Nordella sp. HKS 07: one gene and its partner. Each later gene encodes a partner of the first gene's protein in a complex. Links are inferred from orthologs where the notes say so. Each region holds a gene or a part of one and is shown on either strand. Other genes may lie near its edges. The genes, in order: G5V57_RS31965 and uvrB.

The links.
Region 2: the proteins of G5V57_RS31965 (region 1) and uvrB are in contact, whole or in part, in a crystal structure (PDB 7EGT), measured with the Thermus thermophilus proteins. The link is inferred for Nordella sp. HKS 07 from one-to-one orthologs. Residues at the interface, in WP_096412145.1 of Thermus thermophilus: His654, Arg656, Phe657, Gln666, Asp668, Glu669, Lys680, Arg681, Leu682, Ser683, Lys685, Tyr686, Ala687; in WP_096411307.1 of Thermus thermophilus: Glu23, Leu25, Arg26, Asp27, Gly28, Glu29, Arg30, Phe31, Arg55, Glu326, Asp327, Phe328, Glu379, Ser382, Gln383, His398, Gly400, Arg401.

Annotation. Positions count from the first base shown.
Region 1 is NZ_CP049258.1:6,733,605-6,747,996, forward strand. Bases 6,661-9,672 are described here. They hold G5V57_RS31965 (ATP-dependent helicase), read left to right. Parts: upstream 6,661-6,999; coding sequence 7,000-9,345; downstream 9,346-9,672. Other genes in these bases: G5V57_RS31960 (hypothetical protein), read left to right, coding at 6,691-6,882; G5V57_RS31970 (GNAT family N-acetyltransferase), read left to right, coding at 9,345-9,672. Also shown: G5V57_RS31935 (ABC transporter substrate-binding protein), read right to left, coding at 1-149; G5V57_RS31940 (AsmA family protein), read right to left, coding at 339-4,250; G5V57_RS31945 (FAD-binding oxidoreductase), read right to left, coding at 4,306-5,691; G5V57_RS31950 (thioesterase family protein), read left to right, coding at 5,768-6,250; G5V57_RS31955 (hypothetical protein), read left to right, coding at 6,333-6,515; more of G5V57_RS31970, read left to right, coding at 9,673-9,788; G5V57_RS31975 (AAA family ATPase), read right to left, coding at 9,785-10,297; G5V57_RS31985 (hypothetical protein), read left to right, coding at 11,886-12,293; G5V57_RS31995 (50S ribosomal protein L11 methyltransferase), read left to right, coding at 14,381-14,392. UniProt on the Escherichia coli protein: A helicase with DNA-dependent ATPase activity. Unwinds DNA duplexes with 3'-5' polarity. Translocates on single-stranded DNA with 3'-5' polarity. Initiates unwinding more efficiently from a nicked substrate than double-stranded DNA.
Region 2 is NZ_CP049258.1:187,148-201,532, reverse strand. What follows is about bases 5,680-8,684. They hold uvrB (excinuclease ABC subunit UvrB), read right to left. Parts: upstream 8,365-8,684; coding sequence 5,995-8,364; downstream 5,680-5,994. Other genes in these bases: G5V57_RS00890 (hypothetical protein), read left to right, coding at 8,658-8,684; G5V57_RS00900 (HAD family hydrolase), read right to left, coding at 5,680-5,822. In the rest of the region: G5V57_RS00930 (type 1 glutamine amidotransferase), read left to right, coding at 1-650; G5V57_RS00925 (MFS transporter), read right to left, coding at 622-1,782; G5V57_RS00920 (MFS transporter), read right to left, coding at 1,775-2,950; G5V57_RS00915 (MBL fold metallo-hydrolase), read left to right, coding at 3,069-3,713; G5V57_RS00910 (L,D-transpeptidase), read right to left, coding at 3,806-4,435; G5V57_RS00905 (DUF995 domain-containing protein), read right to left, coding at 4,587-4,997; more of G5V57_RS00900, read right to left, coding at 5,112-5,679; more of G5V57_RS00890, read left to right, coding at 8,685-9,839; G5V57_RS00885 (23S rRNA (adenine(2030)-N(6))-methyltransferase RlmJ), read left to right, coding at 9,943-10,803; G5V57_RS00880 (multidrug effflux MFS transporter), read right to left, coding at 10,911-12,101; G5V57_RS00875 (hypothetical protein), read left to right, coding at 12,283-13,239; G5V57_RS00870 (hypothetical protein), read right to left, coding at 13,258-13,656; G5V57_RS00865 (M48 family metallopeptidase), read right to left, coding at 13,883-14,385. UniProt on the Escherichia coli protein: The UvrABC repair system catalyzes the recognition and processing of DNA lesions. A damage recognition complex composed of 2 UvrA and 2 UvrB subunits scans DNA for abnormalities.

The DNA of each region.
Region 1 (14,392 bases):
GTGATGTAGAAGGCGTCGGTGGTGAGACCCGGTATGAGCGCGATGGTGTATTTCTTGCCATCCTGAGCCTGGACCTCGCCTGCGGCGAGCCCGAGCGTGCCGGCAAGCGCCAGCGCTGATGCAGCCTTAAGCAGTAAGCGACGTTCCATGAACTTCCTCCCTGATTGAGCCGATCTTTTGAACTAAATTGGAAATCGAGTGTGCCGCCTTGGCTCGCGGCCGTTGCTTCCTAACATGTTTGTTGGCGAGGCATGATCACACTGGCACCGCGGCATCGTCAAGTGCCAAACGGCACCGCCCGCTTCCGCGCGAATATTGCAGGAGTGCAACAGCGCTGCTTAGGGTCTGCGCCCGAACAGGCGATCGAAGAAGGACGGCTCCTCCTTCGGCGGCTCCTCTGCCCGCTTCTGCGGCGGCACCAGGACGAGCGGCGCACCGGGATCACGCGCCTGCGCCTTCACGGGCCTCGGCTTCTTCGGCTGCGGTTTCTTCACCTCCGGCTTGGGCGGCGGCGGTCCGAATATGCTGCCATCCGCCGTCTCGGGCTGCAGCGGCTGCATGTCGGTCGCATCGCTCGCGGCCTGTGCACCATCGCCGGCAGGTGGCGACTGCTCGACGCGGGGCGCTGATTCCGCGGGCAGTACCGGCTCGACCCGGGGTGCCGGCTCGGCGGGCAGTACGGGCGCGGCGGCATTGGCCGGCGGCTCGGCTGCCTGGGCCGCATCCGGATCATGTGCCGGTTGCTCCTCGATGACGATGGGCTGGCGCGCCTGAATCTCGCGATGGACGCGCAGTTCCTTCAGCCGGCGCTGCATCTCGCGGCGATGATCATAATAGGCTTCGAGCTTCGCCTCGTCCTCGCGCCGCTGCGCTTCCTCCTCCTCGAGGAGCTTCTTCTGCTCGGCCTGCAGCTTCTCCAGCTCCTTCAGCGTGCGCTCAACCACCTTGAAGCCGAGCTTGGATTCGAGCGCGGCAACATCAACGAAGCGCCCGAGCGCATCGGGCCTACCGCTAAAGGTGACGGCGAATTGCGGCTCGTCCTCGAGCGTCCTGAGCTTGACCTGCATGGCGGCATCGAGCCGCCCGTCGGCGAGATCGATCCTGGGCTGCAGGCTCGTCTCCTCGATCGCCGAACTGCGCGCGAATGCCGGCATCGTCACTGCGCCGTCGGCAATCTTGATAATGCCGCTGACATTTCCGAAGTCGAGCACGCCGCCGCTCGACAGCGCGGTGAAGGCGGCCTTGAGCTCCTCCCCGGTCGTCGCCGCGCGCGCCATCTCGACGAAACGCCCGGGATCGATATTGATGACTTTCAGCCCTTCGATGTCGTAGCTGCCGGACCCTGAGAGGCTGGCCAGGACCGCGCCCGGGGTACGGCCGTTGCCCGCGACTTGCACCGATAATTTGGCACGCCCCTCTGCCACCGGCTTTCCGGACGCATCACTGAGACTGCGGCCGAGATCGACAGGGATCACCAGGCGGCCGTCGATGGCCTTTCCGCCGCCTTGCGGCTTGGCGCCGATCTCGATCGCCACATCGCCGCCGAGATAGCCCTTGCCGAAAGCGGCGAGACGCACCTCATCGGCGCTGGCGCTGATACCGATCTGGGTCTCGTTCACCGTCAGGCCGTCGGCGATCTCGAGTGCTTCCGGCTTGATCCACAATTCGCCGATGAGGCCACGCGGCGCCGCGGGCGCGAAAGGCAGTTCGATATCGAGAGGTCGGCCGTCCCATGGCATGAAGACGAGGCCGAAGAGCCGGGCGAAGGAAACCGGGCCGGTCGAGAACTCGCCCTTGAGGCGGTTGCCGCCGTCGAAGGTCACCGAGCCGGACAGCGGCGCGCCCGCGACGAAGCCTCGCACGTCCGGCAGGACGACGCGCGGCAAGGCCACTTCAACATTCGATTCGACCGACAGCGCGCCGCCGACATAGTCGGCGACGCCCGCCGCCTGGAACAGGGAGGCCGGCCGCTCGGCGAAGAGCCCGGCGCGGCCGGTGCCTGTCAGCACATTGTTGTTGCGCAGAAACTTGCCTTGGAACTGGCCCTTGGCGCCAAAGGCATCGGCCTTGATATCGGCGACGAGCCCGTTGGCGAGCGATCCCGTCAGCGTTCCCGAAAGCTTGGCCGCCCCTTCGGGAACCGTCACCGGCCGCATGCCGGAGAGCTTGAGCAGCCCGGCGCCGCTGGCGCTGCGCAATGTGAAATCGGCGCTGATCTCCCCCGCCAGCAGATTGCCCTCGCCGGCTGCCGCCAGCGTTGCCTCGATATCGAGATCGCCGGTCTTGCCGATGACCCGGACATTCGCGGACTGTCCCTCTTCGTCGGGCTTGAGATCGGTCGTGATGTTGAGATTGGTCTTGCCCAGCGCCTCGGCCCAGATCGGACTTTCATTCTTCGGATGCAGCCCGAGAAGCTGCAGCAGGCTGCGCGGATCTTCCGCCGTGACGCCCGCGGCGATCGAACCTTGATAGCCGTTCGCCGTCGGTGTCAGGAGACCGGTGATATCGAGCCGCGCCTCCCCGACATTGCCGATCTCGACGGTCTTGAGATCAATTTTTCCGTCAATAGCCGCGATGTCGACGATGACGTCGCGGGCATCGACGCCATTGAGCGCGGTGGCACCCGATTGCAGCGTCAGGCGCAGGTCATGGCTGGCCGCCCATTGTGTCAGGAGGCCGGCGGTACCGAGCCAGCCGCCGCTTGCCAGGCCATTGGGCACGAAGCTGTCGATGTCCAGGGCGCTCGCATCCAGCCTGATGTCGACTACGGCACGCTCGCCGAATCCGATCGTGAGCGCGCCTTTGCCTTGCGATTCATCGATCTGATAGTTGAGGTCCTGCAGCCTGAGCTGCCCATATGTCGCATCGAAGCGCGTCTGCAGCTTGAAGCGGCCGCGGCTGCCGGTCCAGAATTCGGCGATCTCGCCACGCCCTTCGGGCCAAACCCAGGATATGAAATCGCGCAGACTTCCCGCCTCGCCGGCGAGGTCGCCGGCAAGCTGCGGGCCGGTGTCGGTCACCACGAAAGTTCCGGTGAAGAGCCCACGTGCTTGACCGGGCATGCCGGCGGACAGCTCCTCGATCCTGATCGCCTCCTGGTTCGCCGTGAAAGCGAGCCTCGCATTGTCCAGTGCCTCGCCGCCGACCACGAGCGAGGTCACGCCGAGCGTGGCGTCGACTTCGACATTGTCCGGCATCAGCCCGAGTGCGTTTTCGAGCAGTGCCAGGCCACCGCCCTCGCGGACCAGACTCTTCGCCTTGGCGCCGGCAACCTGGTCAAGATCGAAGCGGGTCGCTCTGAGATCGGCTTTCAGCGCCACATTAGTGCCGAGCGCGATCTCGGCGCTGCCGGTGAGGAGATTGGCGCTCTCGGTGTTGCCGTCGCGCGGCGAGATTTCGATCTTGTCGAGCGCCACCGTGTCGAAATCGGACGTTACCTGCGCCGTCATCTCCATCGGCCTCAGTTGGCCCTCGGCGTCGCTGCGCCCATCGACGCTTGCCGCCGGCTGGACGCGCAGGCCACCGGTCACATGACTACCGTCATTGGCGCCGTCGAACTGATAGACGAGGCCCGAGCCGTCGCCGGAGCCAATGCGGAACCCGAATTTGAATGGCGTGTCGGGCGTCCAGGCGCCGGTATTGACTGCGATGTCGATCGGCCGTTCGTGATAGGCGGCGACCCCGCGCAGGCGCCACGGCCCCGCGAAATTCTGGGCCGCCAGCGTCGCATTGACTCTGGTGATGGTCGCCCGACCGGCCCGCCGGTTGTCGATCACATGCACGACGCCGTCGCTCACGGTGATTTGATCGAGCCTGATCCGGTCGAGGAGTCGCAGTTCGCTCGCTGGCGCCTGCGATTTGAGGTGCCAGTTGCCCTCACCCGTGGCGAGGCGCTCGAAGGCGATGACCGGACGTATGACATCGATTGTCTCGACCCGGATCTCGCCGCCGATGAGGCCGGCCAGCGTCATGCGGACATCCACTTCCTCGGCCGTGATGAAATCAGGGACGGAGGCGCCAGGCGGATTGGCCACTTTGACATCGTGGAGGGTGAGCTTGGGCCAGGGAAACAGCCGGCCGGAAATATCGCCCGCCACCCTCACCTGGCGGCCAGTCACCTTGCCGCCGTAGTTCTCGATCGCCACCCGGTAGCTGCCCCAGTCGATAACGAAGGGCGCGACAAAGGCCGCCGCCACCGCCAGAACGAGGGCGATCCCGAAATAGAGAACGGGCGATTTCCAGAGCTTCATACCGATATCGGTCCAACCTGTCGCTGCCGCTATGGATGGCAGACGGACACGGCGATCATAAGGCGACTATCTTGCCCGGGTTAAGGATATTCTTGGGATCGAGCGCCTGCTTGATCTGCCGCATCAGGGCCACGCCCTCGGCCCCATGCTCCAATTCGAGAAAGGCCATCTTGCCGCGGCCCACCCCGTGCTCCCCGGTCGATGTGCCCTCCATGGCGATCGCCCGTTTGATGAGCCGCTCATAGAAGCCCTTCACCCGCGCCACCTCCTCGGCGTCGGCGCGGTCGCAATAGAGCACCACATGGAAATTGCCGTCACCGACATGGCCGACGATAGGACCATAGAGCCCGTTGGCCTTGAGATCGGCCTGGGTCTCGTTCACGCATTCGGCGAGCCTGGAGATCGGCACGCACACATCGGTGGCGAAGGCCTCCTTGCCCGGCACGAGCGCCTTGGTGGCCCAGAAGGCGTCATGGCGCGCCTGCCAGAGACGCTGGCGATCCTCTTCCTTCGTAGCCCAGGAGAACGGCCCGCCGCCCATTTCCTCGGCGATACCTGCGAACAGCAGCGATTGTTCCTGAGTACCGGCTTCGGTGCCGTGGAATTCGAGGAACAAAGTCGGCGCCACTTTGAGGTCGATCTTGGAATAGGCGTTGAAGGCCTTCACATGCTCCTCGTCGACGAGCTCGATGCGCGCCACCGGTATGCCGAGCTGAATGGTCTGGATCACCGCCCGGCAGGCGGCGTCGATCGAGGGGAACGGACACACGCCGGCGGCGATCGATTCGGGGATGCCATAGAGCTTCACCCCTACTTCCGTGATGATGCCGAGTGTCCCCTCCGAGCCCACCAGGAGGCGGGTGAGATCATAGCCGGCCGACGACTTCTTGGCCCGCCTGGCGGTCCTGACAAGTTCGCCATTGGCCATGACGGCGGTGAGATTGAGGACATTCTCCCGCATCGTGCCGTAGCGCACCGCATTGGTGCCGGAGGCCCGTGTCGCCGCCATGCCGCCGATGCTGGCATCGGCCCCGGGATCGATCGGGAAGAACAACCCCTGGTCGCGCAGATGCGTATTGAGCGCCTTGCGCGTCACCCCTGCCTCGACCCGGGCATCGAGGTCCTCGACATTGACTTCAAGCACCCTGTTCATGGCCGACAGGTCGACCGAGATACCGCCAAACGGGGCGGTGAAATGACCTTCGAGCGAGGTGCCGGTGCCGAAGGCTATGACCGGCGTCTCGTAATTGCCGCAGATCGAGACGATGCGCTGCACCTCTTCGGTGGATTTGACGAACGCGACCGCGTCGGGCGGCGCGCCCGGCGTCCAGGTCTGGTCCTTGCCATGCTGCTCGCGCACCGCCTGGGCGGTCGAGAGCCGGTCGCCCAGTATCGCTTTGATCTCGGCCACCGCCTGGGCTGAACTGTTCCGCCTAATCATCTGTCATCCGTCCTGGGTGTCTGCTATCGGTTCCGCGCCCACCTGGGACATTTAGTCAGGATTCACGGAAAAGACGATGGCCTTCCCTGCCCCTTTCGTAAGCTCCGCCCACAAGATCGAGCCGGAATGGACCGACTATAACGGCCATTTCAACATGGCCTATTACAATGTGCTGTTTGACCGGGCAGGCGACGAGGTTTTCGACGCCATCGGCCTCGGTGCCGCTTATGTGAAGCGGGCCAGCTGCTCCTTCTTCACGCTCGAGGCGCATGTCACCTACCTGCGCGAGTTGCATGCCGGTGATTCTGTCACCGTCGATGTCCAGTTCCTCGATTATGACGCCAAGCGCATTCATTATTTCGAGCAGATGCGTCATGCCGGTGAAGGCTTCATCGCCGCGACCAGCGAGCTCATCATCATCCATGTCGACATGACGACCCGCAGGTCGGCTCCGTTCCCGCCTGACGTGCTCGCCAACATCAAGGCGATGCGTGAGGCCCATGCTGCACTGCCGTTGCCGCCGCAGATAGGCCATCGCATCGGCATCCCGAGAAAATAGTGGCCCTGCCACATTATGCGCGCATTTCCGCATGATCCTTTGCATCGTCCAGGGACGGCGCAACATACGGAGAAGCACCCACATGCAAGCTCTCGAAATCCTGGATTATGCCCGTCAGCTCCACGAAGTGCGCGGCGAAAGGGCCGTGCTGGAAGCCGCTCAGCGCGCCAATGCCTGCGAAGCGAAAGGCGACAGTGAGGCGGCCGCCAATTGGCGTCGCATCCAGTCTGCATTGACGACTATTCAGTCGCCACATGTGAGCTGATCATCGGCTCGTCAACGAAGCGCGTCGGCGCGCCAGTCAGGTTGCGCGCCGTTGGCATTTCGAAACCGGTTTGGCCGGAAACAAAAAATCCAGTTGTGCCCCGCCACTGCAATAATATCGTCTCATTCTCCAGCCATAAGTCGCTCGTCAACCGCAAAACAAGGGAGGTCGGCAAATGCAGGACGCAACGATTATCGAATTCGCCCGCCAGCTTCTCGTCATTCATGGCGTGAAGGCGAGTGAAGAGGCCCGGGTCCATGAGCGCATTTGCGTGAAATACGGCGCCGAGCGCACCGCCGAGGCCTGGCGCAGCGTCCAGACCGCCCTCGCGGATATCAAGGACAAGAAGGCGAATTGCCTGCATTAGCGCGCATCGGCCGATGCGGCTAAAATCAACCGATTCAAGCCCAGTCCAAACGCATCGTGATCCAGCGCGGAGTTGCTATATAAGGGTGCGAAACTTCAGGATTCGCACCCTTTAAACATGACGTCGCGTCCCATTGATCTAGGTGATTTCGAGGAAGTCCCGCCGCCCCAGAGGCCCGGCGGTTTGTCGGCGCGCGCCCTGGCGGGGGCCGAGCCCCCCTATCTCAAAGGCCTCAATCCGGAACAGCGCGCGGCGGTCGAGACAACCGACGGGCCTCTTTTGGTGCTGGCGGGTGCCGGCACGGGCAAGACCCGTGTCCTGACCACCAGGCTCGCCCATATCCTGGCCACCGGCCGGGCCTGGCCGGGCCAGATCCTGTGCGTGACCTTCACCAACAAGGCCGCGCGCGAGATGCGCGAGCGCATTGGCCATCTGATCGGCGGCGTGGTCGAGGGCATGACCTGGCTCGGCACCTTCCACGCCATAGGCGTCAAGATCCTGCGCTCCCATGCCGAACTCGCCGGTCTCAAATCCGGCTTCTCGATCCTCGATACGGACGACCAGATCCGCCTTCTGAAGCAGATCATCGAGGCCTCCGGCATCGACGAGAAGCGCTGGCCCGCCCGCCAGCTGGCTTCGCTCATCGACAACTGGAAGAATCGCGGCCTGCTCCCGGCCAAGGTGCCCGCCGGCGAGGCCCATGCCTATGGCAATGGCCGTGGCGCCGAGCTCTATGCCGAATACCAGGCCAGGCTCCGGGTCGTGAACGCCGTCGATTTCGGCGACCTTCTTCTTGAAGTTCTGCATATATTCCAAGACCATCCGGACGTCCTGAAGGAGTATCAGCGCCGCTTCAAATACATGCTGGTCGACGAGTATCAGGACACCAATGTCGCCCAATATCTGTGGCTGAGGCTGCTCGCCCAGGGCCACAGGAATATCTGCTGCGTCGGCGACGACGACCAGTCGATCTATGGCTGGCGGGGCGCCGAGGTCGACAATATTCTGCGCTTTGAGAAGGATTTCCCCGGCGCCAAGGTGATCAGGCTCGAGCGCAATTACCGCTCGACACCGCAGATTCTCGGCGCCGCGTCGGGCCTCATCGCCAAGAATGAGAGCCGCCTCGGCAAGACGCTCAGGAGCGAGCGCGACGACGGCGACCAGATCGCTTTGCGCTCGCACTGGGACGGCGATGAGGAAGCCCGCGCCATCGGCGAAGATATCGAGCAATTGCAGCGCAAGGGCGAGAAGCTCAACGACATGGCGATCCTGGTGCGCGCCTCATTCCAGATGCGCGCTTTCGAAGACCGCTTCATCACATTGGGCGTCCCCTATCGCGTCGTCGGCGGTCCGCGCTTCTATGAGCGCCAGGAAGTGCGCGATGCACTCGCTTATTTCAAGATCACGGCCTCGCCCGACAACGATCTCGCCTTCGAGCGCATTATCAACGTGCCGAAGCGCGGTATCGGTGACACGTCCGTCAAGCGCATGCACGAGCATGCCCGCAAGGACGGCGTCTCGCTCTACCGCGCCGCTGAAGTTCTGAGCCAGACCGACGAGTTGCCGGCCAAGACGCGCACCTCTTTGCGCACGCTGCTCGAGTCCTTCGCGCGCTGGCGCCAGACGCTGCAGGGCCTGCCTCATACCGAGCTTGCCGAGATCATACTCGATGAGTCCGGCTACACGACCATGTGGCAGAACGACAAGAGCCCGGAAGCGCAAGGCCGCCTCGAGAACCTGAAAGAGCTTGTCCGCTCTATGGGCGAGTTCGAAACCATGGCAGGCTTCCTCGAGCATATCGCGCTGGTGATGGACACCGATGCCAACAACAGCGAGGACAAGGTCAACATCATGACCTTGCACTCCGCCAAGGGCCTCGAATTCGGCACGGTCTTCCTGCCCGGCTGGGAGGAAGGCCTCTTCCCGCATCAGCGCTCGCTAGACGAGAATGGCCGCGCCGGCCTCGAGGAGGAACGCCGACTGGCCTATGTCGGCATCACCCGCGCCAAGCGCCGCGCCACCATTTCCTTCGCCCAGAACCGCCGCGTCCACAATCTCTGGCAGTCGAGCCTGCCCTCGCGCTTCATCGACGAATTGCCGGAAGCGCATGTCGAAGTGGCGCCGATGGCCAATTCCTATGGCGGCTATGGCATCGGCTCCTATGGGACGAGCCGCTTCGAGGAGCGCACCACGCCCTTCTCCAACACTTACGACACGCCGGGCTGGCAGCGCGCCCAGCGCGCCTACGCCAAGGGCGAGGCCATGCGATCGTCGCCACATATCATCGAGGGCCAGCTGGTGGCGCGCGAGACCGAGGGCAAGAACATCGCCCGCGGCGCCAGAGTCTTCCATCAGAAGTTCGGCTATGGCCGCGTCAGCCATGTCGACGGCAACAAGCTCACCATCGATTTCGACAAGGCGGGCGAGAAGCGCGTTCTCGATTCCTTCATCGAGCTGGCCTGATGGCGGATATCATCGTCAGGCCCGCGCGTCCTGAGGACAAGGCCGCCTGGCGCGATATGCGGGCGGCCCTTTATGGCGAGGATCCTTCCCTTCTCACCGATGTCGAGGGCTATTTCGCCGGCGATCCGATGATCGCCGCCGCCTTCATCGCCCAAGACGGCAGTCACGTAGGTTTTGTCGAACTCTCCTTGCGCAACTATGCCGAGGGCTGCGTCTCGTCGCCGGTTCCCTATGTCGAGGGACTCTATGTGGCGCAAGGTGCCCGCCGGCGGAATGTAGGCCGCCTGCTCATCGCCGCAGCGGAAGACTGGGCCAGGACCAACGGCTTTACCGAGATGGCCAGCGACACGCAGATCGAGAACGAGGCGAGCCTCGGCGCCCACCAGGCTTACGGCTTCAGCGAGGTCGAGCGCATCGCCTGTTTGCGGAAGCGACTCGATTAGGACCGGAGGATCCGCTCCACCACCTCTTCGGCGGTCATTTGAGATGTATCGAGCCACAGGCCGAGCCGTGGCGTCTCCCGCTCAAGCGCATTGGCCAGGATGTTCGGCGGAAAGCCGTCGCTGTAGCCCGGCTTGGAGCGACCCGCCCCGCGCCTCGCCAGCGTTTCGGCGCCGGGATTGAGCACGATGATCGTCGGATCGAGATCGGCGAGCCGTTCCGCCGCCTGGCTCAGCGCCGCACCGATCAGGATGTCCTGATAGACGACGGTGAAGCCGGCATCGTGATAGGCACGCGCCACATCGCCGGCGAGCCGATGGCGCAGAGCGAGCTGCGACAGGGCTTCCTCCGAGAGCACCGGTCCCATTTCGGCGCGGCCTGTGACAATCATGCGACGGAACACATCACCGCGCAGATGCACGGACTTCGGCAGGCTCTCGGCCAGGAGCTGAGCAACGGTCGACTTGCCGGCCGCCATCGCACCAGTGATGATGAAGAGCCTGGGTTTCATTTCTCGACCAGCACGGCTTTGCCCGACACCTCGGCACCGGCATCCTTGGCGAGTTTCAGATGCGAGAACACCGAGAGCACGCTGATCATCGCCACGGTGAAGAAGGCGAAGGAGAAGTCCTCCACGGTCAATGTCAGATCACCTCTCAGATATTGCGCGATTTCCAGCACCGAGGCGGCGCAGACGACGCCGGTCGCGAGCGAGAGCTGCTGTGCCACGCTATAGAAGCTCGTCGCCTTGCCCATCTCACGCGGCGGGATATCCGAATAGGAGAGCGCGTTGAGGGAGGTGAACTGCAGGGAACGGAAGAAGCCGCCGGCCAGCAGCACCGCCAGGATCAGGAGATGCGGGGTTTGCGGCGTAAACAGGCCCTGCGCGGCGAGGAAGACCGTGCTGATCAGCGCGTTGCAGATGAGGACGCTGCGAAAGCCGAAGCGCTTCAATATGCGCGCCGCGGTGAACTTCATGGTGAGCGCGCCGAGTGCCGCCGCGCAAGTCAGGCTGCCCGACTGGAATGGCGTCAGCTTGAAGCCGAGCTGCAGCATCAAGGGCAGGAGAAACGGAATGGCGCCGATGCCGATCCGGAACAGGCTGCCGCCCATGACGCCCGACCGGAAGGTCGCGACGTTGAGAAGCTTGAGGTCGAGGATAGGATTGGCGGTGCGCCTGGCATGCCGCACATAAATTGCCGTCAATATGGCGCCGACGACCATCAGTATCTCCGCGCCATGCGCCGGCAGCACGTCGCGGCCGAACACCGTCGCGCCGAAGACCAGGGCCGACAGCCCGAAACCCGACAGGAGGAAGCCTTTGGCGTCGAGCGGCGGCACCCCCTCCTCGCGGATATCCGGCATATAGAGTGTTGCCAGCACCAGCCCGAGAAGCCCGAAGGGAATATTGATGAAGAAGATCCAGCGCCAGTGGAAATAAGTGGTGATGAAGCCGCCGATCGGCGGGCCGAGGATCGGCCCGAGCAGCGCCGGAATGGTGAGCAACGCCAGCGCATTCACCATCTCGCTCTTCGATACTGTCCTCAGAATGATCAGCCGCCCGACCGGAACCATCATGGCGCCACCAAGGCCCTGCAGAGCCCTGGCCGCGATGAGGCCTTCGAGCGAAGTCGAGAGACCGCAGGCGATCGATCCCACGGTGAAGACGGTCATGGCGGCGCGAAACACGTTGCGGGCGCCGAACCGGTCGGCGCACCAGCCGCTGACCGGAATGAAGACGGTCAACGCCAGGAGGAGGTGGTGAAAGCGAGCTTCAGGATGACCGGATCTACATGCAGATCAGCGGCGATGGCCGGCAGCGCGGTTGCGATCACCGTCGAATCTGTATTCTCCATGAACAGCGCTGAGGCGACGACGAGCGGGACGATGCGCGGTAGGGAGGCCATGGCGGCCCCTCGTTAGCATGTGTGCCAGGGGGCCAGACACGCAATTGTCGGCGGAGCCCCATTCCGAAGTGTCGGCACATCGATAAAATCATCCTAACTATCTGAAGTATATGATCTTTTAAATTCACCTATTTGGGAACTTTAGTCCTTGCCGCACGTTGACAGGCATCATCCATTTGATGGGAGACAAGAATGGATACCAACCCTCAGTATCGCGCGAAGACAGATCCAAAAGTCGATCCGACTGTCACCTATAATACGGAAATCCGTCGCGGCTCGAGCAGCAGCACGGGGTGGATCATCGGCGGCTTGGTCGTTCTGGCGCTGATCGCAGCCTTCTTCATGTGGGGAGGCAGCTCCAATACGCCTGCGCCCACGACAAATACCACGACGGAGCAGCCCGCGACACCGCCGGCGGCCCCCGTGACTCCTGAGCAACCGGCGACGCCAAGCCAGCCTGAGGGCAACACGACGACGCAGCCCCAGAGCACCGCTCCGGCTCCGGCTCCGGCTCCGGCTCCGGCCCCTGAGCAGCCGGCCGCGCCGGCAACACCCGCGCCGCAAGGCGGCACCACCGGCCAGGGCACGACCAACCCGTAACGCGTCTGTTTGGATTTACCACAAGGAACTCCGCCGCACCGCGCGGCGGAGTTTCTTGACGTGACGATCACTTGATCACGCCGGCCCCCGCTTCCCTCTTCAAATTTGCTCCGCTATAAGACGGCCAAGATTTTCGGGAGAGTCGCAGCTCTTTCCGCCCGAACGCTTCTGGAGCCCAAAAGGCGAAGCGTTCCATCTTTGGAGCAAAAACCGTGTTCGAGCGTATTTTCAGCTGGCTGGAAAGCCGGACCGATACGTTTCCGTCTGTGAAACCGACCCAGCCCGGCAGTACCCTGTGGGGCTTCATCTGGCATTATACGCGGCCATTCTGGCCGATGATCCTCGTTTGCTCGGGCCTAGCCTCTGCGGTCGCCCTGATCGAGGTGGCGCTGTTCTCCTTCCTCGGCAATCTCGTCGATTGGCTCAACAACGCCGATCGCGCGACTTTCTGGGACGTGCACGGCACCCGCCTCATCATCATGTCGGTGCTGGTGCTGCTCGTCCTGCCGATCCTCAAATTCTGGTATGAGGCGGTCGTCCATCAGGGGCTCATCGGCAACTTCGCTATGCGTATCCGCTGGCTGGCGCATCGCTATGTGTTGCGCCAGAGCGTCGACTTCTTCCAGAACGACTTCGCGGGCCGCATCGCCACCAAGGTCATGCAGGCGGCGCTGGGCACCCGCGACACGGTGATGAAGATCACCGAGGTGCTGGTCTATGTCGGCGTCTATTTTACCGGCGCCGTCGTCATGTTCGCGGCGAGCGACTGGCGCCTTGCGGTGCCGCTCGTCCTCTGGTTCGTCGGCTATCTCCTGGTCATGCGTCATTTCGTGCCGCTGCTCGGCAAATTGTCGAAAGCGCAGGCCGATGCGCGCTCCATGGTCACCGGCCGCATCGTCGACAGCTACACGAATATCTCGACCGTCAAGCTCTTCGCCCATGCCGACCGCGAGGATCTCTACGCTCGCGATGGCCTGCGCCACATGCTCGACACCGTCTATAGTTCGCTGCGCACCACCACGCGCATGACAGTGGCGCTCAATATATTGAACGCCCTCCTCCTCTTCTCGACGGGCGCACTCACCATCTGGCTGTGGTCGCTCAACGCGGTGACGACGGGCGCGCTCGCCTTCACCGTCGGCCTGGTACTGCGCATGCAGGGCATGGCGCATTGGATCCTGTGGGAAGTGGCGGGTCTGTTCGAGGATATCGGCACCGTCCAGGACGGCATCGAGACCATTGCGCGCGAACGCAGCCTCGTCGATGTCCCGGATGCGCAGCCGCTCATCGTGACCAAGGGTGAGATCAAGTTCGAGAGTATCGGCTTCAACTACGGCAAGTCGTCCGATCGCGAGAAGAGCGGGGTCATCGACAACCTCACTTTGACCATAGCCCCCGGCGAAAAGGTGGGACTGGTCGGCCGCTCCGGCGCCGGTAAGTCGACGCTTGTCAACTTGCTGCTGCGTTTCTACGACCTGCGCCAAGGCCGCATTCTCATCGACGGTCAGGACATCGCCAGGGTCACCCAGGAGAGCCTGCGTGAGCAGATCGGCATGGTGACCCAGGACACTTCGCTGCTGCACCGCTCGGTCAAGGACAATATATCCTATGGCCGCCCCGACGCCTCGATGGAGGAAATCGTTGAAGCAGCCAAGCGGGCGCATGCCGATGAGTTCATCCCGCAGCTCGTCGATCCCAAGGGCCGGCGCTCCTATGACGCCCATGTCGGCGAACGCGGCGTGAAACTGTCGGGCGGCCAGCGCCAGCGTGTCGCTATTGCCCGCGTTCTGCTCAAGAACGCGCCGATCCTGATTCTCGACGAGGCGACGAGCGCGCTCGATCTCGGAAATCGAGGCGGCTATCCAGGAGAGCCTTTACAGCCTCATGGAGGGCAAGAGCGTCATTGCCGTCGCCCACCGGCTGTCCACCATCGCCGCCATGGACCGGCTCGTCGTCATGGACAAGGGTCGCGTCGTTGAGGAAGGCTCGCATGACGAGCTCCTGCGCAGAGGCGGCCTCTATGCCGATTTGTGGCGCCGCCAGTCAGGCGGCTTCCTCGCCCGCGAAGCGGCGGAATAGCGGGTCGCATGGAGTTCACC
Region 2 (14,385 bases), 6.5 Mb from region 1 along the record:
GCATTGCGCCCCATGCCGTGAGGCTGTGGGAAGGGCAGACGATTCCTTCGCTCAAAGGCTACGACCTGATGTTCGTGCTGGGCGGCGCCATGGATGTCTGGGAAACCGATGAAAATCCCTGGCTCCTCGCCGAAAAGCAAGCGATCCGCGAATGGGTGGTGGATCGCGGCAAGCCCTATATCGGCCTGTGCCTCGGCCATCAGCTGCTGGCGAACGCTCTGGGCGGAGAAGTCGCCCCGGCGCAGGAAAGTGAAGTCGGCGTGCATGAGGTCAAGGTCAATGGTGCGGCCGAGGGGCATCCGCTTTTCACCGGGCTCGGCGGATCCCACAAGGTCATGCAGTGGCACCACGCGGAGGTGAAGACGCCGCCCAGGGAGGCGACGGTGCTCGCCTCGTCGCCACGCGCCGAGGTGCAGGCGATCGCCATCGACAACCATGCGCTCGGCATGCAGTTCCATGCCGAGTTCTCGCCGCAGACGGTGGCGAGCTGGGAATCGCTACCGGCCTATGTCGCTGCGCTCGAGCGCGAGCTGGGGGCCGGGGCCTATGCCCAGGTGAGCGCGGACGCCTATCCGCTGATGCCGCAAATGGGCGCCATGACGCGGCGCATCTACGACAATTTTAAACGCGCCTCCGGGCTCGTGCGCTGAACGAAGCGCGACCCGCAATGACGAGAATGAAACCGGCGAAGACTACGGCAGTTGCATAGGGCAGGCCGTCCGGTCCGAAACGATCCATGGCCCAGCCGCCGATTAGCGCGCCGATGAGAGCGCCGGCGCCCCACATGGTAGAGAATGCCGCTGTTCCCGCGACAAGCTCATTGCCCGAGAAGCGTTCGCCCAATTCGGCCAGCGCCATCGTGTAGATGCCGGCGGAGGCGGCTCCTGTCACGACCAGCACGGGCCAGATCATCCAGGTGCCGAAGGCGCTCGGGATGAGTGCGCTGCCGATTACAGTGGTGAAGGCGCAGACCACCATCATGCCGCGCTTGCTCCAGTGGTCGGCGATCCAGCCAATGGGGAGTTGCAGCACAGCATTGCCGACGATGAAAGCGGCCAGCATCAGGGCGGCCATTTCCTGACTGAGCCCTTTCTTGACGCCATAGACAGGCATGAGGCCGAGATAAGCCGCATCGATGACGGCGAAGAGGGCCACCGCGCCGATCAGGATGGGTGCGAGGCGGGAAAAACCCAGGATGGAAAGCTGGCGTTCTCCAGGCTCGGTCGCGAAAGCTCCCGTCGAGCGATAGAAGAACATCGGGATCATGCTGGCGACCAGGAAGCCCGCACCGATGAGGAAAGGCAGGATGGTATTGACGCCGGTGAAGCTGATCAGCACCGGCCCCAGGCCAAAGCTCAAGGACAGGACGCCTGTATAAACGCCCATGATGCGCGACCGCGCCGGTCCCTCGGCTGCTTCAACCACCCAGGCTTCGCTTACCGTGAAGAGAGCTGCGACGGCAAAGCCCTGGATGAAACGCATCACGAACCAGGCCCAGTAGATCGGCATGAAGGGATAAGCGAGAATCATCGTTGCGGTCAGGAGCGCGGCGGCGATCGCCACCCGCTTGGTCCCGAAGCGGGCCGTCAAATGCGGCACGAAGAAACCCGCGACAAGGATGCCGAAGGGATGCATCGCGGTGTTGTAGCCGATCGTCTGCGGCGGCACGCCGTGCTTCTCCATGACGAGGGAGAGCAGCGGAAACATGAGGCCGAGCGCGAAGCCGAAAACGGTGATCGCGGCGATGGCGGCGAAGAGATTGATCCAGCGCTGCCTATCCATGCGCGACCCCTTGCACGAGCCGGCCGCGTGACAGAACGAGGCCTGCCAGCAGGATGATGTAGATGAGGGTGACGGTCACCGGAATGGAGACGATGCCGAAGGCGTCGGTCGCAGCTCCGGCGATCGGCGGGCCCAATATGCCGCCAATGCCCCACATGGCGGCGAAGGCAGCGCTTCCGGCGATGAGATCGGGCCCCTTGAAATGATCACCGAGAATGGTCAGGGCGATGGTGTAGATGGCATAGGCCGTGGTGCCCAGAATCAGCATGACCGGCCAGATCAGCCAGGACTGGATCGTCCAGATCAGCGACAAAGAGAGCACCGCGGTAATGATCGCCGAGGAGAGGATCACACCGAGCCTCGACCATTTGTCGGCGAGGAGCCCGATCGGGAGTTGCAGCAATGCATTGCCGATGATGGAGACGCCGAGAATGGTGGTGACCTGTTCGACCGGCAGTCCGGAGCGCAGGCCGAAAATCGGGAAGAAGGACAGCATGACGGCATCGAAGAAGGTGAGGGTGCCGACGGCAAAAAGCAGAAGCGGCGCGCGGCGCACGAACGCCCAGAATCCGCCACCACCGCCTTCTTCATGCCGGAAGGTGTCCTCCGAGATGCGCAGGAAAGCGAGCGGCACGGCGCTCATACCGACGCAAGCCATGCCGATCAGCCAGGGCAGCCAGCCGTCGATGCCGGTGAAGGGAATGATCAGGGGGCCGACCGAAAAACTGATCGCCAGAACGCTCGTATAGAGCCCCATGGCGCGGCCGCGATTGCCATGATCGGCGCCACTCATGATCCAAGCTTCGCTCACCGTGAACAAGGTGCCGGCCGCCAGGCCGAAGACGAAGCGGATGGCGAACCATGCCCAGATGCTGGGAAACAGCTTGAAGGCGGCGAGCGTCGCGATGGTAAGCAGGATGCTGACGTAGACGACGTGCTTGGAACCGAAGCGCGACACGATGCGCGGCAGGAAGGGACCGGCCAGCATGATGCCGAGCGGCGACATGGCGGCGTTGAGCCCCATGATCCAGGCCGGAACGTGATTTTTCTCCATGAGGAGCGGCAGCATCTGCAAGGTGAGACCCATGGCGATGTCACAGGAAGCGACGGTCGCGATCGCGGCGACAATCGTCCGGTAGCGCTGCGCGAAAGGCAAAGGCGCCGACATTGCTGATTCCTGAAAGGAATGGTTGCTCCGGCCGATCCTCTAGCGGTTCCGATTGGACTTCCGCAAGAGGAGCCCCCTGCCTTGCGCATAGCGTCCGGCGCCGCTATGCACTGTGGCCATGACAAGACCCAAAATCATGATCATCCCCGTCACTCCCTTCCAGCAGAACTGCTCGCTGGTGTGGAACGAGGACACGCGTATCGGCGCCGTCGTCGATCCCGGCGGCGATGTCGAGGTGATCCTCAACGCCATCGAGCAATCGAAAGTCGTGGTCGAGAAAATACTGCTGACCCACGGTCACATCGATCATGCCGGCGGCGCGGCCGAATTGCGCGATCGGCTCAAGGTCGCGATCGAAGGTCCGCATACGGAAGATGCTTTTCTGCTCGACGGCCTGCCGAAATCCGGCGCCCAATATGGCTATGAAGCGCGGGCCTTCACGCCCGACCGCTGGCTCAAGGAAGGTGACAGGATCACCGTCGGCGCACTGGATTTCGCGGTTCTCGAGTGCCCCGGTCATACGCCGGGCTCGGTGGTGCTGTTCAACAACGCGCATCGCTTCTGCTTCATGGGCGACGTGCTGTTCCAGGGATCGGTCGGCCGCACCGATTTTGCCTATGGCGACCATGAGACGCTTGTCGCCTCGATCCGCGACAAGCTCCTGCCGCTCGGCGATGATGTCGCCTTCCTGCCCGGTCATGGCCCGGCCAGCACCATCGGTGAAGAGCGCCGCAGCAATCCGTTCCTCACCGGATCGAGCTGAGATCTCCTGCAATATCGGGCTGGATTGTCCGGAGCCTACAAGCCCCGGCAAGGAGGCCACGCATCGCGATGGCGGCGATGCGCTGCACCGGTCTACACGCCCTCGGCGAGGACCACGACCCGCGAGCCGATCGGGGCGCGGCGATAGAGCTCGATCACGTCTTCATTGATCATCCGGATACAGCCCGACGACAGGGCCTTGCCGATCGATTCCGGGGCATTGGTGCCATGCAGGCGGTAGAGCGTGTCACGGCCGTTCTGGAAGAGATACAGCGCCCGCGCACCCAGCGGATTGTCGGGACCACCCGGCATGCCGTCCTTCCACTTCGCCGCATTGGGGTCGCGCTCGACCATCTCGGGCGGGGGCGTCCAGCGCGGCCACATGACCTTGCGCTGGACATCGGCGAGGCCGGCCCAGCGGAAGCCTTCGCGGCCGACGCCGACGCCATAGCGGATGGCCTGGCCGCCATCGAGAATGAGATAGAGATGCCGCTCAGCGGTGTTGACGATGATCGTTCCCGGCCAATGCCGGCCCTCATAGGGCACGATCTGGCGGCGGAATTTCTTCGGGATCTTGATCAAGTCGGTCGGCGGGAAGGTGATCAGATCGTTGTAGTCTTTGCCGGGCCGGAATTGTTCCAGTTGCTGCTGGGCTTGTGCCGCCTTTGCCACAAGTCCAGCCAGTGCCGCGCCGCCCGCCGCCAGGAGGCGCCGCCTGTTCATGCCGCTTCTCATGAGGTCTCCTCTTTTATCACGATCACTTCAATTCGTTACGCACCGAAGTGATAGGAGTGATAAACGTGATCGCTTTTCAAGTTAAGCGCGTCAGACGGGAATCCGACAGCTACGTGCCCCGATCACGCGCTGGTGATCGTCAGCTGCCGACAAGGCGGATCTTGCCGACATGATAGGCATCGCCCGTGCTCTTGAACTGATTGCATTCGGTCGGCTGGCCGACAATGCTCTGGCACAATTCACCCTGCGTCGCCGACCACGTACCGCGGCCCTCGCCCTTGACGTCGTCCTGGTAGTTGAGCGAGCCGTCGGCATTGTAGGTGATGAAGCCGCTCGATTCGGGGCGGGTATATTGCCAGCTCTTGCCGATCAGAGTGGAGCGGATCTCCTCGGCGGAGAGCAGGCGGATCGGCTCGGGCTGCGCAGCGCCTGCCGCGGTGGGCGTCTGGGTGCTATTGAGGATCTTGATCCCGCTCTTGTCCGGCGAACTGCAGGCCGTCAAAACCAACATGGCGGCCACGACCAGGCCCCATCTCGAAATATCAGTCATTCCCAATTCCTTCACCCCTGCGCCGGGCGCCATGTCTCATAAATGAGCCCAGAGGGCAAGATTGACGGAGAGTGACGCTCGGATGGGGCGAAAACAGGGCAGGTCGCGGCCGCCTCACCTGGCCTCGCGGATGATATCCATGAGCTCGCCCAGATGTTCGATATGGCGGTACCGCCGATGTCCGCTCGGGGCTTCGTCCTGCTCGAGCGCCCAGGTCAGGCTGTGCGGCACATAGACGCCCCAGCAACCGGCCTTGATGGCGGGGACAATGTCGGATCTGAGGGAATTCCCTACCATCATGGCGCGTTCGGCGCCGTCGCCGTGGCGGGAGAAAATCCGTTCATAAGTCGCCGCCGACTTGTCACTGACAATCTCGACCGCATTGAAGAAATCGCCCAGCCCCGACTGGGCCAGCTTGCGCTCCTGGTCGAACAGATCACCCTTGGTGATAAGGATCAGGCGATAGCTGCCGCTCAATTGCTCCAGCACGGCGCGGGCATGCGGCAAGGGCTCGATCGGGTGGCTGAGGAGGTCGCGTCCGGCATCCACAATCTGGTGGATGACGCTGGCGGGTACACGGCCTTCCGTCACCTCGATGGCTGTCTCGATCATCGACAGGGTGAACCCCTTGATGCCGAAGCCATAGGCTTTGAGATTGCGCGTCTCGGCCTCGAGCAGACGGCTCGACAGAGCCTCCGGCTCGGCATAGTCGGCAAGCAAGGCGGCGAAGCGCTTCTCCGTCAGCCGGTAGTACTGCTCATTCTGCCACAGCGTGTCGTCGGCATCGAAGCCGATGGTCGAGAGTGTGGCCGCTTCGGGAGGCATTGTGAGCTCGCTCGAAATGTTACGGGGCGGCGCAGGATATGCCCGGGCGCTGTGCCTGTCCAACCTGTCCGTCCTTGCTCACCGAAGGAAATAACGGCTGTCGACGAAAAAGGCATCCCGAACGCCTTCAGTTCCACCGCGACAAGAGAGTTACCAATTAGCTTGGCTAAGCCTACCTTCCGCTCTTCTTGAACGTACGCGTACCCGGCCGGCCGCCCTTGGAGCCGGGTCGGCGCGCCGGCTTCGGATCGGGCCAGGCGGCGGTGGCAGGCTTGAGGTTGGATCTGCCGCGGCGCGGCTCGTCCATCGGATCGCGCGCCAGCGGATCGTCCAGCACAGCGAGTTCGACATCGCGCAGGCGCTTGACCTCGTCGCGCAGCCGCGCGGCTTCCTCGAATTCGAGATTGGCGGCGGCCTCGCGCATGCGCTTTTCCATGTCGGCGATGACGCGCTCGAGATTGTGGCCGACCAGCGGGGCGCCGTCCTCGGCGAGGCCCGAATCCACGGTGACGTGATCCTGCTCATAGACCGACGACATGATGTCGGCGATGTTCTTCTTGATGCTCGCAGGCGTGATGCCGTTCGCCTCGTTATAGGCCTGCTGCTTCTCGCGCCGCCGATTGGTCTCGGCCATGGCGCGCTCCATCGAGCCCGTCACACGGTCGGCATAGAGGACTACCTTGCCGTCGACATTGCGCGCGGCGCGGCCGATGGTCTGGATGAGCGACGTCTCCGAACGCAGGAAGCCTTCCTTGTCGGCATCGAGAATGGCGACGAGCGCGCATTCCGGGATGTCGAGGCCTTCGCGCAGAAGATTGATGCCGATCAATATGTCGAAGACGCCGAGGCGCAGATCGCGGATGATCTCGATGCGCTCCAGCGTGTCGATGTCGGAATGCATGTAGCGCACGCGGATGCCTTGCTCATGCATGTATTCGGTCAGGTCCTCGGCCATGCGCTTGGTGAGCACAGTGACCAAAGCGCGATAGCCCTTCTTGGCGATGTCGCGGCATTCGGCGATGAGATCGTCGACCTGGTTCTTCACCGGACGGATCTCGACCGGCGGGTCGATAAGGCCGGTCGGACGAATGACCTGCTCGGTGAAGACGCCGCCGGTCCGGTTCATCTCCCATGAGCCGGGCGTGGCCGAGACATAGACCGATTGCGGACGCATCGCGTCCCATTCCTCGAAGCGCAATGGCCGGTTGTCGATGCAGGAGGGCAGCCGGAAGCCGAACTCGGCGAGGGTCGCCTTGCGGTTGTAGTCGCCGCGGAACATGCCGCCCAATTGCGGGATGCTCACGTGGCTCTCGTCGACGAAGACCAGTGCGTTGTCGGGCAGATATTCGAACAAGGTCGGCGGCGGCTCGCCCGGCCGGCGGCCGGTGAGATAGCGCGAATAGTTTTCGATGCCGGCGCAGGAGCCGGTCGCCATCATCATTTCGAGGTCAAACAATACGCGCTGCTCGAGGCGCTGGGCCTCGAGGAGGCGCCCGGCCGCGTTGAATTCATCGAGCCTGATCTTGAGATCGGTCTTGATGCGCGCGGCGGCCTGTTCGAGCGTCGGCTTCGGCGTCACATAATGCGAATTGGCATAGAGCTTGATCTGCTCGAGCTCCGCCGTTTTGTGGCCGGTCAGCGGATCGAATTCGGAGATGCCCTCGACCTCATCGCCGAAGAGCGAGATCCGCCAGGCGCGGTCCTCGAAATGCGACGGGAAGACCTCGACGGTATCGCCACGCACACGGAAGGTGCCGCGCACGAAATTGCCATCATTGCGCTTGTAGTGGAGGGCCACGAGATCGGCGAGAAGCTGGCGCTGGGCGATGCGCTCGTTCTTCTTCACCGTGAAGGTCATGGCGGAATAGGTTTCGACATCGCCGATGCCGTAGATGCACGACACAGAGGCGACCACGATGACGTCATCGCGCTCGAGAAGGGACCGCGTCGCCGAATGGCGCATGCGGTCGATCTGTTCGTTGATCGAGGATTCCTTCTCGATATAGGTGTCGGTGCGCGGAACATAGGCTTCCGGCTGGTAATAGTCGTAATAGGAGACGAAATATTCGACGGCGTTGTCGGGGAAGAAGCTTTTGAACTCGCCATAGAGCTGGGCGGCCAATGTCTTATTGGGCGCCAGCACCAGCGCCGGACGCTGTGTCTGTTCGATGACCTTGGCCACCGTGAAAGTCTTGCCCGAGCCGGTGACACCCAGCAGCACCTGATCGCGATCCGCGGAATTGACGCCGGCGACGAGGTCGCTAATGGCCTGCGGCTGGTCGCCGCGCGGCTCGAAATCGGAGACGATCCTGAGCGCATTGCCGCCTTCCGATTTCTCCGGCCGCGGCGGGCGGTAGGGGGTGAATACCTCGTTCGGCACGAATTCCGGGCGGAGGACTTCAAGCCCGACCCGGGGGCCCGTCATATCGGCACGGGGATCCGGGCGCTGGCGCAAGGCGTCAGCGGTCGGTATTTCGGGGAAGCCTTCCAGCGGCTTCTGCGGGGCTTCCGAGAAACCGCCTTCCTGTCGTGAATGTCCCATGATGGATCCAATATAGGATGGCCGGAGGCCGGCCGGAAGGGCAGGCGGCGGCCATTGCTGACAGCATTATGGCAGCAGCAGCATCCCGCAAGGATAGGTCCTGAGGGCTGAGCCGTCAGCGATTCGGACAAGGGCGCTCCGGCCGTGGGCCCTCATCCGCAAGCTCGGCCTTACCTGTTTCGCGCTGTTCGGGATCGTTGCGGCGATGAGCCATGTGCCGCATCCGGCCAATCTGCCGCATCCGGCGATTGGCGGTTTCGCAGCCCATGCCGGTTTTGTATTGTCGGCGCGTCATGACAAAATTGCGTAAGACCAAGCGGGCACTCCTGGCGCTGGCCATATTCCTGGCGGCGCCCGTGGCCTATATCGGCCTTGCCTGCCAGGGCACTTCCGACGGCGGCAGCAGCGTGACGACGCCGGTGATCGAGCCGGAGACGCGGGCCAAGCTCGATGACCTGCCGGGCTACCGCTTTCCGGAGGAAATGTCCTATCTGAGCTTCCCGGAATGGTACACTGTCTACACGTCCCAGGATTTCGCCGATTATATCGGCAGGAACTATCCCAGCGGCTTCAGCTATTTCCGCTCGGTGGGCGAATTCTGGACGAGCTATTGCGCCGTGAACAGCCTGGTGGCGCCGCGCTATGAGTTCAGCCTCGGCACCCATCTGATGATCTATGTGATCGGCATCGGCCATACCGTCGAATATCTCGTCAAGGGCATCTACGAGAACACGATCGGACGGCTGAGCGAGTTCGTGGCACCTTCACCGCCCACCGGCGAAGACCTGTTTGCGCGCAAATACGCCCATGACTATGGCCAGTGGCTCAATACGGTGCCCTGGTATGAATTCGCCTTTGCCGAGAGACTCCACGAATTCTGGAAGATGGTGCCGTTTGCGGGGCCGGGTCCCGTCCGCAAGGCCGAGCGTCGTTTCGCGGTCTCGGCGGAGCTCGGCGTGAAAGGGGCGGTTGGCTGGCTGATGAGAGGCGGTACCGACACGGCCTATGAGCCGGCGCCCCTCGAGATCTACGCGCTGATGCGCGGGCTTCCCCCTCGACACGGCGCCGATAGACCGGCGCATCGAGCTGGTCGGGTCCTTCCGGGACGGGAGCCAGCTGGTCAAATTCCCGCGCTCTCAGCCCTTCACCGAGATCGTGCAGAAGCTCAGCGCCACCGACGCCAGCTTCCTGGAGATCGGCGGCAACAGCAACATCCTGATCTCGCTCAGAGCGCCGGAGAGCTGGACGCCGCCCGACGACGTGCCGCCGATTCTGTTCGAGACAAAGAATCTCGCCGGCCTGGGGGGCAAACGCGTCGGTTTGTCCGTTCCGGTGGCGATCCTGAGCGATGTCGTGCGCAGGCTCGGCCCGAGTGGCGCGCAGCTCGAGCATGTCTACGTCTATTGACAAGGTTCGGCGCGAAATCCTTGTCGGCGAAATCATTCCACTTCGCCCGGATGCGCGCAGAAGCGTGATGGCTTTAGGACGAGTCGCCATCACGTTTTATCTTCTTGTTTGCGCATGATCTTCTCGGAAAACCGCTTCGCACTTTTCCGGATCATGCTTTAGAAGACACCGATGAACTACCGCCACGTCTATCATGCCGGCAACCACGCCGACGTTCTCAAGCATATCGTGATGATGCGGGCCTTCCTGCATCTCAAGAAGAAGGACAAGCCCTTTCTGTTTCTCGATGCGCATGCCGGCACCGGTCTCTATGCGCTGTGGGGTGACGAGGCGCTCAAGACCCTGGAATGGCAGGACGGGGTGGGGCGCTTCTATGACCCCTCGGGCAACGCCGTTCCGCTCGCGACGGACTGCGAGGCCTTGATCGCGCCCTGGCGCGACGCGATCGCCACGGTCAATGCGGTGGGCCAGCCGCTGTCGCACTATCCGGGATCGCCCGCTTTTGCGCTTCATATCCTGCGCAAGACCGATCGCATCCTGTTGAACGAGCTGCATCCGGAAGATCACGGCAAGTTGGCCGATTTTGCCGCGCGCGATAAGCGTGTGTTCCTGTCCGCGGGCGACGCGGCAATCGCGGTGAAGGCCCATCTGCCGCCGCCCGAGCGGCGCGGCTTCATCCTCATCGACCCGCCCTATGAGCGAGAGGACGAGGCGGACCGCGCCATCCGGATGCTGCGTGACGGCTACCGCCGCTTCGCCACCGGCGCCTTCGCGCTCTGGTATCCGGTGACGGGCGATGGATTGTCGGATCGTCTCGTGAAGGAGGCGCAGGCGCTGGCATTGCCGAAGATGCTGAAGGCCGAGCTTCTGGTGCGCCAGGTGTTGCCCGAGGGCGGACTCGCAGGTTCGGGGCTCATTCTGATCAATCCGCCCTGGCCGCTGGCGGAGGAACTCGCCGTGCTCGGGCCCGAATTGTGCAAGCGTATGCGCCAGACCGACGGCGCCAAGTGGTCGCTCGATTGGCTAAGTTAGCCGCGGGCGCCTCGGCGCTCTATCTGTTTGATTTTCAGCATCGGCTTGTCCGGGAACCGCGCGCATGGTCGGGTCAAGCCCGACCACAAGCTTCTCGGGCCGATGCTTTAGCGCTTTGCCATCATGGCGAGATGGGCGAGAGCGCCGAGGGCCGCGCAGATCGCCAGGGTCCAGTAACCGATCATGAAGCTTTGGTCCTGCAACGAGCCTACCCCCTGCGAGATCACCGCACTCACGCCCATCTGCAGGAAGCCGAGCAGTCCCGCCGCGGTGCCGACCAGCATGGGGTCGGTGCTGATGGCGCGGATCGTGCCGTTGGGAATGGTGAGGCCGTTGCCAAGCGCGCAGAGCAGCATAGGCGCGAAAAGGGCAACCGGCGTCAATATGCCCATGAGCGCCAGAAGCAGGCACAGGCTCGCGCCCAGAAGCGTCATGAGATTGCCGAACAACACCATGCGGTCGTTGCCGATCAGCTCGGAATAGCGGCCCGACAGGAAGTTCCCCACCATGTAGCCGAGCGACACGAGAATGAACCACAGGCCATATTCGACGGCCGAGCGGCCCATGATATTGACCGTGAGGAAGGGTGCGAAGGCGAGGAAGGTGAAGAACACCGCGCTCGCGAAAGCGAGCGACGTTGCATAACCGCGAAACTGGCGTGACGCGAAGATCCGGCCGTAGTGTGCGCTTTGCCACAGACGACCGTCGCTGCGGCGGTTGAAATGGGTCTCATGCAGAGTGAACCAGGCAACAACCAATGTGATTGCGCCGATGAGCGCCAGCAGCACGAAACTCGAGCGGAAACCCCAAAGCTGATCGAGATAGCCGCCGATCGCCGGCGCGATCATCGGCGCCAGCACCCAGGCCATGGTGATGTAGCCGAGCACGCTCGCCGCCTTCTCGCCCTGATAGAGATCGCGCACGATGGCGCGCGACAGGACGATGCCGGAAGCGCCGCCGAGCGCTTGCACAAGACGCGCCGCGATCAACGTCTCGATCGATGTGGCGAGCGCCGAGGCGATGCTGGCGATGACGAACAATGCGAGGCCGGCGAGGAGAAGAGGCCGCCGACCGTAGCGGTCCGACAACGGCCCATAGAAGAGCTGGCAGACGGCGAGGCCGATCAGATAGAGCGTGAGCGTGAGCTGGACCGTGCCGTAGGAGACGCCGAAGGTCGCCTGCAGTCCCGGCATCGACGGCATGAAAATGTTGAGCGCCAGCGGGCCGATCGCGCTCACCGCGACCAGAATCAGGAATGGCGGCCGACGCGCGGCCAATGACGCGGAATTATCTGACATGGGACCTTTCGGGAATAGAGTTCCTCTTATAGGCACAGCCGCAACTTGTCCCATGCCGTTAACGATGGTGGACATGAAATTGGTGCATGGCGTGGCTTGACAGGCGGACGTAGCGAGCGAGAATTGAGAAGAGAGAGGAAAAGCCTTGAGCACACAGCAAGCACGTGCCTTGCGGCCTCGTATGCTTCTTCCCGGAGACGGCGCGGCCTGCGCCCGCCTGATGCGCAAGATCACGGCTCTCGATGAGAGGCTCGACCGGAACCTCGCTGAAGTCATCAATGATCTTCTCGAGGAGGATCGGCTCGTCGGTGGGCTGATCGAGGACTGTGACGCGACGGGAGAAGGCACCATCATCGCGGCGACGCTGTCGGCTTTCGTGTCAGCGGAGTTTCAAAAGTCCTATCTCGCCAAGCCCTGGCCGTGCCTCACCAACTGGCTGCTCAAGCGCTGCCTCGAGGGGGCCACGGATATCTTCCTCGATCGGGCCCGGCAAGCGCAGGGCAATCTCAACCGTGGGCTCGATCTGGTGATGCTGGATTACATTCAGACGCCGATGGATTTCACCTCGCCCGAGGGCCGTCGAATCATGACTGTGTTCTTGCCCTTCTTCCTGTCCATCCATCGCGGTTACAATCTCAACTCGATGATCGTCGAAGCGGGTATCATGTATGAGCAGATGGCGCTGAGCGCCGGCTTCCGCCGCTACAAGGGTATCGACCTCGACGCCGAGCCACCGGCGGAACCGGTGCCGGCGGGCGCGGCATCGAAGCGCGCGGTCTATTGCTTCCAGCGCGAGATGGTCGCCGACACGCCGCCTTCGACGCCGGTCTCGGCCGTCTTCACGTATCTTCCGCCGCGTTTCCGCTTCACCGCCAGCGAGCAGCGCATGCTGGTCAGGGCAATCGACGGCCTGACTGATGAGGAGATCGCCGGGACACTCGACGTCTCGCGCGATGCGGTCAAGCAGACCTGGCGATCCATCTACGATCACGTCACCCAGGTGATGCCGGATCTCGTCGAGCGTGGCCAAGCCAGTGGCGGGGAAGGGGCGCGCGGCCAGGAAAAGCGGCGCCGCATCGTCGCCTATGTGCGAGACAATGCGCAGGAACTGCGCCCGCATTGTCTCCGGCGCGGGTGAGCCGCCGCCAATCGGGGCTCAGGCATCATCTTCACCCGCGGCGAAGAGCTTCTCGGCCAGCACGCCGAGGACGATCGCCAGCGCCAGAACGAGGATCATGAAGGCCGCGAGGGTCACGAAGCCCGAGGCCTCATAGGCCGATACCGCCAGATGCGCGCCCGGCCAGATCAGCAGAACGGCGATGAAGGCGGAGGAATAGAACGCGAGTTCCGTGAGAGAGGGCGTTTGGAACTCGCGTCTTACACCCAACGCTCCGAGAAGCATGAGTGGAAGGAAAAGAATGGCGCTGCCGAAAGGCAGGGCGAACAACCTGGTCACCAGGATGCCAAGGCCCGCCGCAAGAGTAAGCATGGCCACAAATTGCAGATGGCGCAAAGCGAAGCGCAGTGCCGGTCTAGGTTGTGGCAGGCGATGCATCGACTACTCCCGGCCTCATGGGCGCGGTCACAAAACCGCGCCGCCGGGTTTTTCCCAGCTCGCACATGGGGTTAGTTAGAATCTCAGCCCTCTAATTACGATCAGACTGACGTGATACGGAGGCGCTCACAATCCCCATTTTGGGGAGGGCAACAGACAATTGGCAGGTACAACAAAGCGGGCGCCCTGCCCTAGGGGCGCCCGCTTCGATTCCTACGCGTGCCGCTCAGTTCACGCCGCCATCGATATGTTCGGCGAGTTCCTGATACTCCTCGCAGGTGGTGCCGCAGCGATTGGCGATCTCGATCAATTGCGATTTGGCGAGATCGATGCGGCCGGCAGCCACATAACCCTCACCCAGATATTCGCGCGCCAGGACGAAATTGGGGTCGATCGCGATTGCCTTGTGATAGTAGCCGAAAGCCTCGTCCAGGCGTCCGGATTTGCGATGGCTGTAGCCTATATAATTGAGGACGCGCGGATCGTTCCTGTTGCTGACGGCGCCGAGCACGATCAGCGCCCAGTCATATTCGCCGGCCTGCGCCAAAGCGCGGCCCTGCTGATAAAGATCCTCATCGGGCAATACGCCGGAAGTTGCCTTCACGCATTTGCCGCTCTTCACCACTTCGCCCTTCTTGCATTTCTTGACGGTGGAGCTGGTTCCGCTGCTGTTGCCGCCGTCGCCCATCGCGTAGGCCGGCACGAAAGAGGCGACGCCGAATGACAGGG